Regions from separate parts of the Luteibacter sp. P1_D3 genome, predicted to be linked through region 2. Evidence: riboswitches for the same ligand, from Rfam matches in the RefSeq annotation. Region 2 holds a riboswitch; the other holds the start of a gene.

Region 1 (7,498 bases), on a different contig from region 2:
CCGGCGGCGTAGTCGCGCACATCCTGGGTAATCTTCATCGAGCAGAACTTCGGGCCGCACATCGAGCAGAAGTGCGCCGACTTGTGCGCATCTTTCGGCATGGTCTCGTCGTGGTATTCGCGCGCCTTGTCCGGATCCAGGCCGAGGTTGAACTGGTCATCCCAGCGGAACTCGAAGCGCGCCTTGGACAGCGCGTTGTCACGCACCTGCGCGCCAGGATGGCCCTTGGCCAGGTCCGCGGCATGGGCGGCGATCTTGTACGCGATGATGCCGTCGCGAACGTCCTGGCGATTGGGCAGGCCGAGGTGTTCCTTGGGCGTGACGTAGCAGAGCATGGCCGTGCCGAACCAGCCGATCATCGCCGCGCCGATGGCGCTGGTGATGTGGTCGTAGCCCGGCGCGATATCGGTGGTCAGCGGTCCCAGCGTGTAGAACGGCGCCTCGTCGCACATCGCCAGCTGGCGATCCATGTTTTCCTTGATCAGGTGCATCGGCACATGGCCGGGTCCTTCGATCATGGTCTGCACATCGTGTTTCCAGGCAAGCTTGGTCAGCTCGCCGAGGGTGTCGAGTTCACCGAATTGCGCGGCGTCGTTGGCATCGGCGATGCATCCGGGGCGCAGCCCGTCGCCAAGACTGAAGGACACGTCGTACGCCTTCATGATCTCGCAGATGTCTTCGAAGTGCGTGTACAGGAAGTTCTCGCGGTGATGGGCAAGGCACCACTTGGCCATGATCGATCCGCCACGCGAGACGATGCCGGTGACGCGCTTCGCGGTGAGCGGTACGAAACGCAGCAGCACGCCGGCGTGGATGGTGAAGTAGTCGACGCCCTGCTCCGCCTGCTCGATCAGCGTGTCGCGGAAGATGTCCCAGGTGAGGTCCTCGGCGACGCCACCGACTTTCTCCAGTGCCTGGTAGATCGGCACGGTACCGATCGGCACCGGCGCGTTACGGATGATCCACTCGCGTGTCTCGTGGATGTGCTTGCCGGTGGAGAGATCCATCACCGTGTCGCCGCCCCAGCGGATCGCCCAGACCAGCTTCTCCACTTCCTCGGCGATGCCCGAGCTCACCGCGCTGTTGCCGATGTTGGCGTTGACCTTGGTCAGGAAGTTGCGGCCGATGATCATCGGTTCGACTTCGGGATGGTTGATGTTGGCGGGGATGATCGCGCGGCCTCGCGCCACTTCGTCGCGGACGAATTCGGCCGTGATGCGACTCGGCAACGAAGCACCGAAGGACTCGCCAGGGTGCTGCGCACGCAGCGCACTGTCCGTGAGCGCGTCAAGACGCTGGTTCTCGCGGATGGCGATGTATTCCATCTCCGGCGTCACGATGCCGCGGCGGGCGTAGTGCATCTGTGTCACGTTGGCGCCGGCCGTAGCACGCAAGGGCATGCGCGGAGCCGCGAAGCGGATCGAGTCGAGGCGTGCATCGTCGGCGCGCGCCCGGCCGAAGCGGGATGACAGGCCATCGAGGCGTTCGACGTCGCCGCGTTCGGTGATCCAGCCGGCACGCAGGGCAGGCAGGCCGCGGGCAAGGTCGACGGCGTGTTCGGGATCGCTATAGGGACCGGAGGTGTCGTACACGACGATCGACGGATTGGTCTCGCCACCGAACAGGGTCGGCGTGGGCGCCTGGGCGATCTCTCGCATCGGCACGCGCAGGTCGGGGCGGCTGCCGGTCACGTGGATCTTGGTCGAGCCGGCGATCGGCTGGGTGACGGCTTCGGACAGTTCGCGCGCGGCGCGGGCAAGATCGGAGGGCATGGCGTTCATTGGCTTCTCGTTCCTTGCGGATAAGGGGAGAAGCGGACGGCGCCGCCACGGAAGCACGCGTGCGCGGACGCACGTTACCCGTGGACGAAGCTTCCTACGCCGGTACGGACCGGATCAGGTTCGAAGGGACTCTCTCAGCCCACGCAATTGCTTGGGCACCCCCGCTTCGAGGGGGATTCAACCACGAAGCGGGTATCCGACGCGAGCGCTCAGCAGTTCGGGCGCGGCTCGTAGGCGCGGATGAACATCTCGACGGCGGCCAGGGCATTGGCCTTGACCTCTTCGCCGAACTGCACGGCGCAGTCTTCGCAGCCGAACAGGCGGCGCAGCAGCAGATCGCCCTTGAGCAGGGCAAGGAACTGCGTGGTGGCGCGCGAGGTGTCGGCGATCTCCAGCTGGCCGCGGGCCGTGGCGCCGTCGAGCAGGCGCTGCATCAGCTTGTGCATGCGTACCGGACCTTCTTCCCAGACCAGCCGGCCGAAGCGCGGGTTTCCGCCGGCCTGGCAGTCCGAGAGGATGGCGCGGAAGGTACCGACCGACTCGACGTTGGTTTCCATCGCCGCGTGACGGCTGGCGATGTTGCTCAGGGTGACGCGGATGTCCGCTCCCGGGCTGAAGTCGAAGAGGTCATCCGGCAGGCGTTCCTGCACGTGGGCGCGGATCACCTCGCGGAAGAGGTTGTCCTTGTCGCCGAAATGGCTGTAGACGGTGAGCTTGGAGACGCCGGCGGAGGCCGCGACGGCATCCATGCTGGTTCCCGCGAAGCCGCCCTGGGTAAAGAGTGCCTTGGCGGCATCGAGGATGGCCGCACGCTTCTCCATATCCTTCGGACGCCCGGGACCCTGCGTTTTCATTTTCGGGCTGGCGTTCATGGCTACACCTTCACAAACAAAAATTATGACTTTATTATACGCAGCGGTTCAGTTATTTCCAGCACGTCATGGTTGTCATTCATGAAGCCGGAAAAGGTAAGGGTCTGACCGCTCGTCTGCCTTAGAATAAGGTGGGGCCGGCGCAGGTCGATCCCATGGGCATCAGGGACTTGCGCCACTAGCTGTTCAGGCGCCAGCGAGTCACTGTAGGGCTGGGCATGACTTCCGTCAGTCCCGTCTGGTGACTTCCGGCACTTAGTAGGCATGGCGCGGGCACCTCAGCCTTAACACATTGGGAAAGCAGGCTCCGAACGCTTATCCTTTCCAACCTTTTTATAGCTTTTCGTACGGAATCCAACACCATGGCGATGAATTTCGAGCAGGCCCGGCAGAACATGGTCGAAAACCAGGTTCGCCCGTGGGAAGTCCTGGACTTTGACGTCCTCGAGACCCTGAAGGGGATTCGCCGCGAGGACTTCGTCGCAGCGGCCCACCGCAACGTGTCTTTCGCCGATCTCACCCTGCCCCTGGGCCATGGCGAGGTCATGATGAAGCCGGTGGTGGAAGGCCGCGTGCTGCAGGCGCTGGAGCTGAAGAAGACCGATACCGTGCTGGAAATCGGCACCGGTTCGGGCTTCCTCACCGCCTGCCTGGCCCGTCTCTCCGCCCATGTGACCAGCATCGACATGCACGCCGACTTCGTCGAGGCCGCTCGCCAGCGCCTGGCCGCCACGTCGGTGACCAATGTCACGCTGGAAACCGCCGAGGCCGTCAACGGCTTCAACCCGACCGGCGTTTTCGACGCCGTCGTCATTACGGGTGCCGTCCACACGGTCCCGGAAAAGTTCGTGCGCTGGCTCAAGCCGGGTGGGCGCATGTTCGTCGTACGCGGCGATTCCCCGGCGCAGACGGCGGTGCTCCTCACCCACGAAGGTGAAGGCCGCTACCGCGAGGAATCGCTGTTCGAAACGGACCTTCCCTACCTGGCGCATGCCGCGCCGGTGAAGCGCTTCGTGCTCTGACCCACAGATTACCCATCACCCACGAGGCGAAACCATGCGCTTGAAGCTGCTCACCGTCGCGCTCGCATTGGCCGCGACGCCGTTCGCGAGCCATGCTGAAGACTTGCTCGACGCCTACCGCCAGGCCCGGGCAAACGATCCGGTGCTGTCGCAGGCCGACTCCACCCGCCTCGCCACCGGCGAAGGCGTGGACCAGGCTCGTGCGTTGCTGCTGCCCCAGGTCAACGGCTCGCTCGGCATCACCCAGTCCGATCCCGCTGGCCCGTCGCGCTCGGTACTGACCGACGCCGCCGGCAATCCGTTGCGTGATGCCGCAGGCAACCCGCTCCTGAGCAGCGATATCGGCCACACCCGCCAGCGCACGCTGGGCGCCACGGTCACGCAGAGCGTGCTCAACTTCAGCCAGATCGCCGACCTGCAGGCCGCGCATTCGTCCGCGAACTCGCAGAACGCGACGTACGAGGCCGCACTCCAGCAGCTGGCGACGCGCGTGGCCACGGCCTATTTCCAGGTCCTGACCAACGACGACGCCCTGACCTTCGCCAAGGCCAACGAGCAGGCCCTGGCCCGCCAGCTGGAACAGGCGCAGCAGCGCTTCGACGTCGGCCTGTCCGCCATCACGGACGTGCAGGACGCCAAGGCGCAGCACGATACCTCGGTCGCCGCCGTCATCACGGCCGAGAACACGCTGGCCGATTCGCGTGAAGCCCTCACCCAGATCACCGGCAAGCCGGCCGACAACCTGAAGAAGCTGCGTGAGCAGCTGCCGATGGACGCGCCGACCCCGAACGATCCGAAGGCCTGGGTGGCCGAAGCGGTCAAGAGCAGCCCGAGCATCCTCGCCGCGCAGTACAACGTCGAGTCGTCCGAGCACAGCATTTCGTCCGCACGTGCCGGCCATCTGCCGACCATCGACGCCTCGCTGGGTTACAACAAGAGCACGGCGTGGACGCAGAACGCCGGGGCCGGCTCGGCCGCTTCCGCGGGTACCCTCGGTTCGAGCGGCACCAACGGCCGTGGGGCGACCACGGTCGGCCTGACGCTGAACGTGCCGATCTTCTCCGGTGGCCTCACGCAGTCGCGCGTCCGCCAGTCGATCTACCAGCGTGACGCCGCCCAGGACTCCCTGGAATCGGTGCGCCGCCAGGTGGTGCGTGACACGCTCAACTTCTACCGCTCGGTCGTCGCCGGCATCAGCAAGGTCGGAGCGACCAAGGCTGCCGTCGAGTCCTCGGAGAGCGCACGCGACGCGACGCAGGCCGGTTTCGAAGTCGGCACCCGCACCATCGTCGACGTCCTGATCGCCCAGCAGAACCTCACCCAGTCGCTCAGCGACTACTCGCAGGCCCGCCACCAGTTCATCCTCGACAAGCTGCTGCTCAAGCAGACGGCCGGCACGGTGGACATCAAGGACCTGGAAGAAGTGAACTCGCTGCTGCAGTAAGGCCAACGGCTCCACCGAACGAAAAAAAGGCGGGCCTTCGGGTCCGCCTTTTTCGTTGCACCTGGCGCAACCGCCTCACCTGTAGGAGCCGATTCATCGGCGAAAAGCCAACGGAGCGAAGATGCCGAGCCCCGGCACACTCGCGCTTAGGCGAAGTCGCGGTCGGGTTGGCCCTTGGGGCCGCCGGCGCAGCTCTTCGAGGCGGGCCGTAGCTGTGCTCTCGCTCGCACGGGAACTGAGCGGCCCTCAGCTCATGCGGCCCCAAGGGCCAACCCGACCGCGACACCACACAGTGAGGTTGCGTGACGCAAAAGCGCACCACCGCTTCGTCAGTCATCGTTCGACAAGCGACCGGCTGCGCCATCTAGGAGCCGCTTCAGCGGCGAACCCTCAAGCTCTCGGGCCTTCATGTGAAGCCTTTTATCGCATCGGGCGAGCAGTTGAACCTCCTGCACGATGCGATGTTCGGCCTCGTTCGCGATATCGGTGCTGAGGGTTCGCCGATAAATCGGCTCCTACAACAGCGGCGCCGCGAAGTTGCTGGCGGTGCGCTCGACCGGAAACCACCTCAGCGTTCGTTGACGCGAGGGGCAAGGCCCTTGGGGCCGCATGAGCTGAGGGCGGCCCCGACCGGCTGACGGAGCGAGAGAGTGGCTACCGCCCGCCTCGAAGAGCTGCGCCGGCGGCCCCAAGGGCCTTGGCCCTCGCGGCTTTCGCTGGCGATGACTGCACCGGCTTCCTCGCTCTGTTGGCTTTTCGCCGATGAATCGGCTCCTACATGTTCAGTCCGCTTATTCTTGCAGCAACCGGTCGACGAGTTTCATTACTTTGCCGACGGAGCCGCGCTCGCTGTCGAAGACATGGCGGGCGGCGGTGCCCATGGCTTCGCGGCGGTCGTGGTCGCGCAAGAGTGAGAGGACTTGTTCGCCGAGTTCGCCGCTGCTGGCCACGCGTTGGCCGCCGGACGCTTCCAGAAGGGCCTGGGTGATCTCTTCGAAGTTGAACGTGTAGGGACCGACCAGCACCGGCTTGGCCAGCGCCGCGGGCTCGAGCACGTTGTGGCCGCCGATGGATACCAGGCTGCCGCCGACGAAGGCGACGTCGCAGGCAGCGAAGAACCGTAGCAGCTCGCCCATGGAATCGATCACGAAACACTGGGTGTTGTGCCCGGGCACGCCGTCCGTGCTGCGCGTGCCCACCTGGAAACCCAGACTGCGCACCGACGACTCGACGGCCTTGAAGCGCTCCGGATGCCGCGGTGCGATGAGCAACAGGGCATCGGGCAGGCGTCGCATCACGTCGAGATGCGCCTGGAGCACGGCCATTTCCTCACCCTCGTGGGTGCTGGCCGCGATCCATACCGGACGGCCTGTGCCCCAGGCTTCGCGCATGGCCTTGCCGGCCTGCAGCGCGTCGTGGGGCACGGGCATGTCGAATTTCAGGTTGCCGCAGACGGTGAGCTGGCTGGGCTCGGCACCAAGCAGGCGGTAGCGCGCCGCGTCGGTCCGCGACTGCGCGGCGATGTGGCTGACGCAGCGCAGGGCGCTCTTCACCAGCGAACTCATGCGCGCATAGCCACGCAAGGAGCGCTCGGACAGGCGGGCGTTGGCGATCAACAGCGGAATGCCGTGGCGCCGGCAGGCGAAGTAGAGATTCGGCCAGATCTCGGTCTCGACGATCACCGCCAGGCGGGGGCGCGTGTTGCGCAGGAAGCTCCTTACCGCGAACGGCAGGTCGTACGGCAGGTAGACACTATGGACGCGATCGCCGAACAACTGACGGACGCGTTCGGAGCCCGTGGGCGTCACCGTCGTCACCATCAGGGGTGCCTGCGGGTACGCCTCCATGAGGGCCTTGACCAGGGGCTCGGCGGCGTTCACTTCACCGACCGATACCGCGTGCACCCACAGGCAGCCATTCAGGCGCGGCGTCGGAAAACGGCCAAAGCGTTCACGCCAGCGCACGTGGTAGTCGCCATAGCGCATGCCGCGCGCCATCAGGCGGAGCATCACCAGCGGCGTGAACAGGTACATGGCGCAGTTGTAGATCAGACGCAGCAGCACGCGGTCCCCTGGGACTTGCCAGTGACCGGGCAGTATAGCCGCCCCCATTCGCTACAATGGCGTGACATGCCCGGAATGCCTCGCCCCTCCCTGACCCTACGCCTGCTTGCGCCCCGTCACTGGGCCGCGTGGATCGGCGTGGGCTTCATCTGGCTGATCGCCCACCTGCCCTTCCGGACACTGATGCGGCTGGGGCGCCAGGCGGGCCGGCTGGCCCTGCATCTCAATCGGGAACGTCGGCGCATCGCGGCAACCAATATCGCGCTGTGTTTCCCCGAGCTGGGGGGGACGGCGCAGAAGGCCTTGCTGCGAGCCA
Region 2 (7,498 bases):
CGCCTTGCTCATTCGACGGCACGGACCGACGTCCGTCGCCGCCGAAGCGGGAGCCTTGCTGCGCGCCTGGGTGGCGGATGGATTGATCCTGCGCCTGCGCCAGGGATAAGCCGGCCGGGCTGACCAAAAAGGTTGACCCGTCCCGCGGACGCGCCGACAATCCGCACACTTCAAGCTCTGCGAGACCACGATGGACGACGACCCCAGGCACCCGTTTCGACGCCGCTAGTGGGCTCCCCGTTCGTGTTTCGCGGCCGGTAGCCAGTCTGGCCACCGGCTGGTCATTCCGTGACCCGCCTCCCTCTACCCTGGCCGCAGCGTTCGGCAGGGAGGTATGCACCATGCGCAACATGCTCCTTTTCCTTGTCGGGACGATCCTCGTCCTGGTCACCTCGCCGTTGCTGGCTTCCGGCGGGAGCTATCTCGTCGATGATGCGTCGACCGCGACGCCCGGTCGCTGCCAGCTGGAAAGCTGGCTGCAGGTATTTCGTGGCGGCACGCATACCGCATGGACGGTGCCCGCCTGCGGTGTCGGGCCGGTGGAATTCGGTCTTGGCCTCGGCGGCCAGTCCCATCCGGGATACAACCTGCAGAATCCCTCGATCAAATGGCAGCTCCGCAACGGCGACGACGCCGGCATCGGCCTCGCCGTTGCGGCAGACACGACCCTGCAGAACGGCCACCGCATCGGCTCCAACGTGTACGCCGCGAGCAACTTCGGTATCGACGACGAGCGCCGCCTGATGGCGAACGTCAACCTCGGCATGACGCGGGTGGAGCAGGGCGCCTGGCATCGCCTGGCGGGTGTCGGCTTCGAGTTCGCTGTCACGAAGGAGGTCGCCCTGCTTGCGGAGCGACTGTGGGCGTCACGCCTGTCGCAGACCACGCAGGCCGGCGTGCGTTACTACTTCGGCAAGGATGACGGCAACAGCGTCGACCTGGTCGTCGGGCGTGAGCGCGAACATGCGTTGCCGGTGTCGCATTGGGCCACGCTCGGCTTGAACCTGGCTTTTTGAAAGCAGCGGTTAGACTGCGGCGATGAACGACGATACCCACCTCACCCACGGTCTGGCCGGCGACGAATTGCCGCCGGACTGGCCACCGCTGACGCTGACCGAGGTCGAGGTGCTGCTGGCGCGCTTTCCTCGCCTGGGTGGCGTAGCGGCGGTGAGCTGGCGGAGTCCGCGGCCGTTATCGGCCGCGGCCCTCGTGGTGACGTTCAACGGGGAGGTGTTCGTCAAGCGTCATCATTGGAGCGTGCGCTCCGCAGCGACACTGGCGGAAGAACACCGGTTCGCCGGGCATCTGCGGGAGCGTGGCATCCCCGTGCCGGAGGTCCTCGAAGATATCGACGGCCAGTCGGCGATCGCGATCGATGCGTGGGTCTACGAAGTGCATCGGCCGGCCGTGGGCGCGGATGTCTACCGTGACGCGTTTTCATGGTCACCGATCGGCGGTGTCGCCCACGCGCGAGCCGCGGGCGCGATGCTCGCGCGGCTGCACCTTGCGGCCCGCGACTATCGGGCACCGCAGCGTTCGACACACGTCCTGGTGGCGCGCGCAGAGGTCCTTTCAGCGGCGAATCCGCTCGACGCTATCAAAGCGTCGTTTCCGTCGCGTCCTTCGTTGGGCGTCTATTTGCGCGAGCGTGACTGGCGCACGGAGATCGGCGAGGCGATGGCCCCCTGGCATGAACGTGCCGTTGGCGGCATCGCGCGGCAGCCGCGTGCCTGGACCCACGGCGACTGGCACGTATCAAATCTGTGCTGGAGCGATGCGAGTGATGAGGCGCGTATCACCGATGTCCTCGATTTTGGCCTGTCGGCGATGACGTTCGGGCTGTTCGATCTGGCCACGGCGATCGAACGCAACGCGATCGCGTGGCTCGATATCGCAAAGGGCGATATCGGCCGTACCGACCTGGCGCTCGCGCTGATCGGAGGCTACCGCGAGATCTGCCCCCTGTCGGCCGACGACCTGAGACTGCTGGCGGACCTCCTGCCGATCGTCCATGTCGACTTCGCCCTGTCCGAGATCGAATACTTCGAGGGGGTGACGCGACGTCGCGACCACGCCGACGTGGCTTACCACACCTTCCTGCGCGGGCACGCCGCCTGGTTCGCCGGAGCGCATGGACAGGCGTTGCTGGACGCCATCCGCGACGCCGGCGCGCCAATCGTGGTTCAATAGCGGTTCTAGAAGCGGGGGTGCCTGGCGTTGCCAGGCTGAGAGAGTCCCTTGGAACCTGACCCGGTTAGTACCGGCGTAGGGAGCTTGCAGAACCACGGACGTCCCCGGACGACGTGGTTCGCCGTCGCTTCGTCCGTGAACCTGAAGACGACGATGACTTTTCCCCGCACTCCGCTTGCCCTGGCCCTGCTTTCGATGCTCGGCGTGGCGCATGCCGCCGACGATACGGCGCCCCAGAAGGCCCGCACCCTGTCGACCGTGGATGTGAACGCCACCACGACCACCGGGTACCAGGCGGCCGACTCCCAGCTCGATACGTTCGGCAGCTTCGGCAACGCGCCGCTGCACGACACGCCGGCGGCGATCACCGTCATTACCCGCGCGCAGATCGACGACCGCCAGCCGCGGACGCTCAGCGAGCTGGTGCGCGGCGATTCGGCGATCAACGACAACTACGCGCCAGCGGGCTACTACCAGGACGTCTCGATACGCGGTTTTCCGCTGGATCTGGCGACGGGCTTCCGCTTCAACGGCATGATCATGTCGGCCGAGCAGCTGCCCGGACTGGAAGGCAAGGAACGCGTCGAGGTGCTCAAGGGTCTCGGCGGCCTGGAAGCCGGTGTCGTCGAGCCCGGCGGCCTGATCAACTACGTAAGCAAGCGCCCGGCCGACGTGCACACGGTGACGATCGGGACGGACTCGCACGGTTCCAACTATGAGGCCGTCGACCTGGGTGCATGGTTTACCCCATCGTTCGGCTTGCGCGTCAATGCGGCGAACGAGAAGACGCACGCGGCGATCGAGCACACCGATGGACGGCGCAGCTTCGTATCGATCGGTGCCGACTGGAAGATCAACGAACAGGCCACCGTGCAGCTGGATACCGACTACCAGACCAGCGGCCAGCGATCGGCGTCGGGCTACCAGTTACTCGGCGGCACGCAGATCCCCGAGCACCCCAGCCGCACGCGCCTGCTCGGCTACGAGCCCTGGCAGCGTCCGGTCGGCATCCATGCGAGCAACACGACCCTGCGCTTCAACTATCGCTTCAATGACAGCTGGAATGCGCAGGTATCGGCTGGCCACAGCCATACCGTGATCGACGACAACGTCGCCTTCGCCTATGGTTGTTTCTATGCCGCATCCTGCGCTTCCGGCGCGACGCCGGGCTACTTCTTCGCGCCCAATGGCGACTACGACGTCTACGATTTCCGCAGCCCGGACGACACGCGACAGAACGACGAAGTGCGCGCGGTGCTCACCGGAAGCTTCGCGACGGGTGCGATCGATCACGAGGTGAACGTCGGCGCGAGTGCCTTCCGGCGCACCGTGGACCAGCGCGCCTATGTGTACGACTACGTCGGCACGGCCAACATCGACGATCGGACGCCGCCGTACTTCGACCCCTCGCCAAACGAGCCGGGCCCGTCGGAACGACGCCTCACCAGTTGGCAGCGCACGCTGTTCGCGATCGATCGCATCCATCTCGGCGACACCTGGCAGGTGCTCGCCGGCGCCCGCCTGGTGAAGCTCGACGAGCGTGCTTACGACGACACGGGCGCCCTCGAACGCGATACGCGGATGACGAAGACCCTTCCGCAGGCGGCCGTGCTTTGGCAGCCGACGGCGCCCCTGACCACGTACATCAGTTATGGTGAAGGTCTGTCGCTGGGACGCGAGGCGCCCTACTGGACCTCGAACGGCAGCACGACGCTGGCGCCGCTGCAGTCGCGCCAGGTCGAGGCCGGCGTGAAGTACGCGCTCAGCGATGCCCTGGACCTGCAGGCGGCGGTATATCGCATTCGCCAGGCGTATCAGTTCGCGCGCCCTGACGATACGGCGGAAGGCTTCACCTTCGTCCAACAGGGGCAGGAGGTCCACACCGGCATTGAGCTCAACCTCGCCGGGCGGGTGACCGACAACCTTCGCCTCACGGCCAGCGCCAACGTGATCCGTGCCCGCGCCGAGAACACCGGGACGCCTGACTACGAGGATCATCAGGTCGTCAACGTGCCGCGCTGGCGGACGGCCGTGTACGCCGATTACACCTTGCCGTTCGCGCCGAAGTGGGCGTTGCTCGGCGGCTGGCGTTATGCGGGCACGAATGTGGCGACGCCGAACGGTGACACGCGCGTCCCGGCGTACCATGTCTTCGATGCCGGCCTTCGCTTCATCACGGCGGTCGGCGGCCATGCGATGACATGGCGGCTCAACGTGGACAACGTGTTCAATCATTTCTACTGGCGCGATACCGGCACCTCGGGCGGTGACAGCTACCTGTTCCCCGGCATGCCGCGCCTCGCCCGCCTTTCGATGACTTATGACTTTTGAGCTGTCGCCGTTCGAAGTGTCCGCCGCGCTGGTCAGTGCGGCGGGCGTGTGGCTGACCGCGCGGCGCAGCCCCTGGTGCTGGCCGGTGGGCCTGGTGTCGGTGATCGCGTACGCGTGGATCTTTGTCGACGCCAAGCTGTATTCGGACACGATGCTGCAGGTGATCTTCGCCTTCCTGATCCTCTATGGCTGGCAGCGCTGGTCGCGTAACCTCGACGGTAGCGGTCATGTCCGCGTCGCATCGCTGGATACACGAAGCGCGACGCGGCACCTCGCGATCGGCACGGCCGCGGCGCTGGCCCTCGGCTACGCCATGCACCGGTACACCGATGCCTCGTTGCCGTGGCTCGATGCAGCGCTCACGGCCTTCAGCCTCGTCGCCCAATGGTGGCAGGCGCGGCGACACGCCGCTGCCTGGTGGCTATGGATCGCCGTCGATGTCATCTATGTGGGCGAGTACGTCTACAAGTCGCTGCCCGTCACGGCGGTGCTGTATGCGGGTTTCGTGGTGCTTGCCGCGATCGGCCTGCGTGCCTGGCGACGGGAGAGGGTCGTTATAGCTTCGGAATGCGGAGTCGGCTGACCATCAGGGCGCCGGAGGCAGCAAACATCAGCGACAGCGGATGCAGGCCCAGCGAGGCGATGCGGACGCTGCCGAACCAGAGGTTCTCGTGCAACGCGCCCGTCGCCGCGGCGGCGCAGAGTATGGCGACAAGGACGATCGAGGTCGGGATGGGCGTGCCCTCGAAGTAGGTGACCTTGCCCTCGTCGTTCGAGTGGGACTCGGCGGTGACGTTGTAGCGTGCCAGGCGCGAAACGCCGCAGCAGACGAAGATCAGCAGGATCGCCCGGTCGAGGCCGCCCTGCATGCCGCAACCGTAACCGATGACGGCCGGTGCGACACCGAACGAGATCACGTCGGCGAGTGAGTCCAGTTCGCGGCCCAGGAGCGATGCCCGCTGGCGCCATCGGGCGATGCGACCGTCGAGGACGTCGAAGATGAGCGCCAGAAGGACCAGCCCGCACGCCATGTACAGGTGCCAGACGCCGCCTTCTTGCAGGTAGGTCATGGTCGAGAACAGGGCGCCGACCCCGCTGGCCGCATTGCCCAAGGTGAACCAGTCCGCCAGGGCGAAGTCGCGGATCATGGAAAACGGTCGCGGTTTCGTGGTCATCGGCTCGCTCGGGCGGGTGGTCGCGGCAGTTTACAAGGGACGATGGTCGGGAAGACGCGAACGGTGGATCGCGCTAGCCTCGGTGGCCCCACCTTGCACGATGGCAGGCCCATGACCTCACGCGCTTCCGAACTCGCCGCGCGGCTCATCCGCAACTTCCATGACGCGTCCACCGAACGCCTCGTTCGCGAACCGCTGTACGACGCGCTCGGTGCTCGCCTCGGTACCGGCACGGCCGCGGAGAAGCTCGGCGCCTCCTTCGATATCGTCGCACCGGGCAAGATCTCCTGCCCTTACCACTTCCACTATGCGCAGGAAGAAATGTTCGTGGTGCTGGAAGGGGAGGGCACACTACGGGTGGCGGGCGAACGACTGCCGGTGCGCGCGGGCGACGTCGTTTTCATTCCACCGGGGCCCGACTATCCGCACCAGTTCATCAACACGTCGGATGCGCCACTGAAGTATCTGTCCATCAGCACGAAGGAGTCGCCGGAGTTCGTCGAATACCCGGACTCGGGAAAGCACTCGACCATCGTCAGGAAGGCGGACGGCTCGCGCTTCAGTTTCTTGCAGCGCATGGAGAACGGCCTGGATTACTGGGACGGCGAGCCCTAGAGCGCACCGGCCGGTTGCACGAGGACGTCGAGGAAGGCCTGGGCGAGGCGGCCTGCTGCTTCGCCGCTGCGGGCGCGATGGCCCACGACGATCTCCCAGCAGGGTTCCTCGCTCTCGGCGATATCGGCAAAGGCGATAGGCCGCGCATGACGGTCGTCGCGACGGATCTTCGCGATCGATTCCGGCACCAGGGCAAGGCCGAGACCCTGCGCCGCGAGCTCGAGCAGCATGCCCATGTCGTTGACCTCGAAACGCGTGCGACGATTCAGTCCCGCGTCGGCGAAGGCGCTGTCGATGAGCTGGCGCATGCCCCAGTCGGTGCGCAGATCGACGTAGCTCTCCTGTGCAAGGTCGGCCAGCGTCACGTCGTGGGCGCCGGCCAGCCGATGCTTGGGCGGGCACACGGCTACGAGACCTTCGCAGACCAGCAGCTTGGTAACGACGTCGGCCACCGGTGCCGCAGGTGGCTGGGTGAAGGCGATATCCAGATGACCATCGCGGACCTCTTCCAGCAGATTCGCCGATCCGTCGAAACGAAGCTCGATGTCGATGCCGCCAAAGGCTTCGCGGAAACGGCCGAGGGTGGTCGGCAGATCGATGAAGGGAGCGAGGCTCTGGATGGCACCGATGCGCAGCCGCCCCCGCGCGAGGCCGTGCACCTGGGTCACCGCCATGCGCGCCGAACGCGCTGCGTCGAGCACCCTGTGGGCTTCCTCGAGCAGGACCGTGCCTGCTGCGGTCAAGGCGACACTGCGCGTCGTGCGGACGAACAAAGGGCCGCCAAGCTCTTCTTCCAGGCTGCGGATGGTTTGCGAAAGGCCGGACTGGACCACGTTGAGTCGCTGGGCGGCCCGCGTGAAGTGGCGTTCTTCGGCAACGGCGATGAAGTATTCGAGCTGCTTGAGGTCCACGGCGTATTGAGTCTCTTGAATGCTTAATTCGATCAGAATTTTCCATTTTACAGATGAATGGCCGGGAGGCTAACGTGGGTCGGTTCACTCCCCACAAGGAATCCCCATGGAATACCGACTGCTTGGCCGCTCCGGCCTCAAAGTCTCCACCCTCACGATGGGCACGATGACCTTCGGCGGCCAGGGCAAGTTCGCCTCGGTCGGCAACTCCGGCGTCGACGAAGCGCGCCGGCTGATCGATATGTGCATCGATGCCGGCGTCAATCTCATCGATAC

What was found. Region 2 has a riboswitch for thiamine pyrophosphate ahead of AC1DYM_RS09715 (TonB-dependent siderophore receptor). Riboswitches for the same ligand answer to the same signal wherever they lie in the genome.
Region 1: another riboswitch for thiamine pyrophosphate. It lies ahead of thiC (phosphomethylpyrimidine synthase ThiC); the one in region 2 lies ahead of AC1DYM_RS09715 (TonB-dependent siderophore receptor).

What each region holds. Positions count from the first base shown of each region.
Region 1 covers NZ_JBFUAT010000035.1:7,111-14,608, forward strand. The annotation lists gene thiC (phosphomethylpyrimidine synthase ThiC) at 1-1,781, opposite strand, end outside; TPP riboswitch at 1,856-1,954, opposite strand; gene AC1DYM_RS18765 (TetR/AcrR family transcriptional regulator) at 1,991-2,653, opposite strand; gene AC1DYM_RS18770 (protein-L-isoaspartate O-methyltransferase family protein) at 3,016-3,675, shown strand; gene AC1DYM_RS18775 (TolC family outer membrane protein) at 3,710-5,119, shown strand; gene waaA (lipid IV(A) 3-deoxy-D-manno-octulosonic acid transferase) at 5,911-7,152, opposite strand; gene lpxL (LpxL/LpxP family Kdo(2)-lipid IV(A) lauroyl/palmitoleoyl acyltransferase) at 7,249-7,498, shown strand, end outside.
Region 2 covers NZ_JBFUAT010000011.1:87,190-94,687, forward strand. The annotation lists gene AC1DYM_RS09700 (HvfC/BufC family peptide modification chaperone) at 1-109, shown strand, start outside; gene AC1DYM_RS09705 (hypothetical protein) at 342-1,016, shown strand; gene AC1DYM_RS09710 (phosphotransferase enzyme family protein) at 1,039-2,190, shown strand; TPP riboswitch at 2,194-2,289, shown strand; gene AC1DYM_RS09715 (TonB-dependent siderophore receptor) at 2,344-4,521, shown strand; gene pnuC (nicotinamide riboside transporter PnuC) at 4,511-5,104, shown strand; gene pssA (CDP-diacylglycerol--serine O-phosphatidyltransferase) at 5,076-5,696, opposite strand; gene AC1DYM_RS09730 (cupin domain-containing protein) at 5,808-6,311, shown strand; gene AC1DYM_RS09735 (LysR family transcriptional regulator) at 6,308-7,222, opposite strand; gene AC1DYM_RS09740 (aldo/keto reductase) at 7,329-7,498, shown strand, end outside.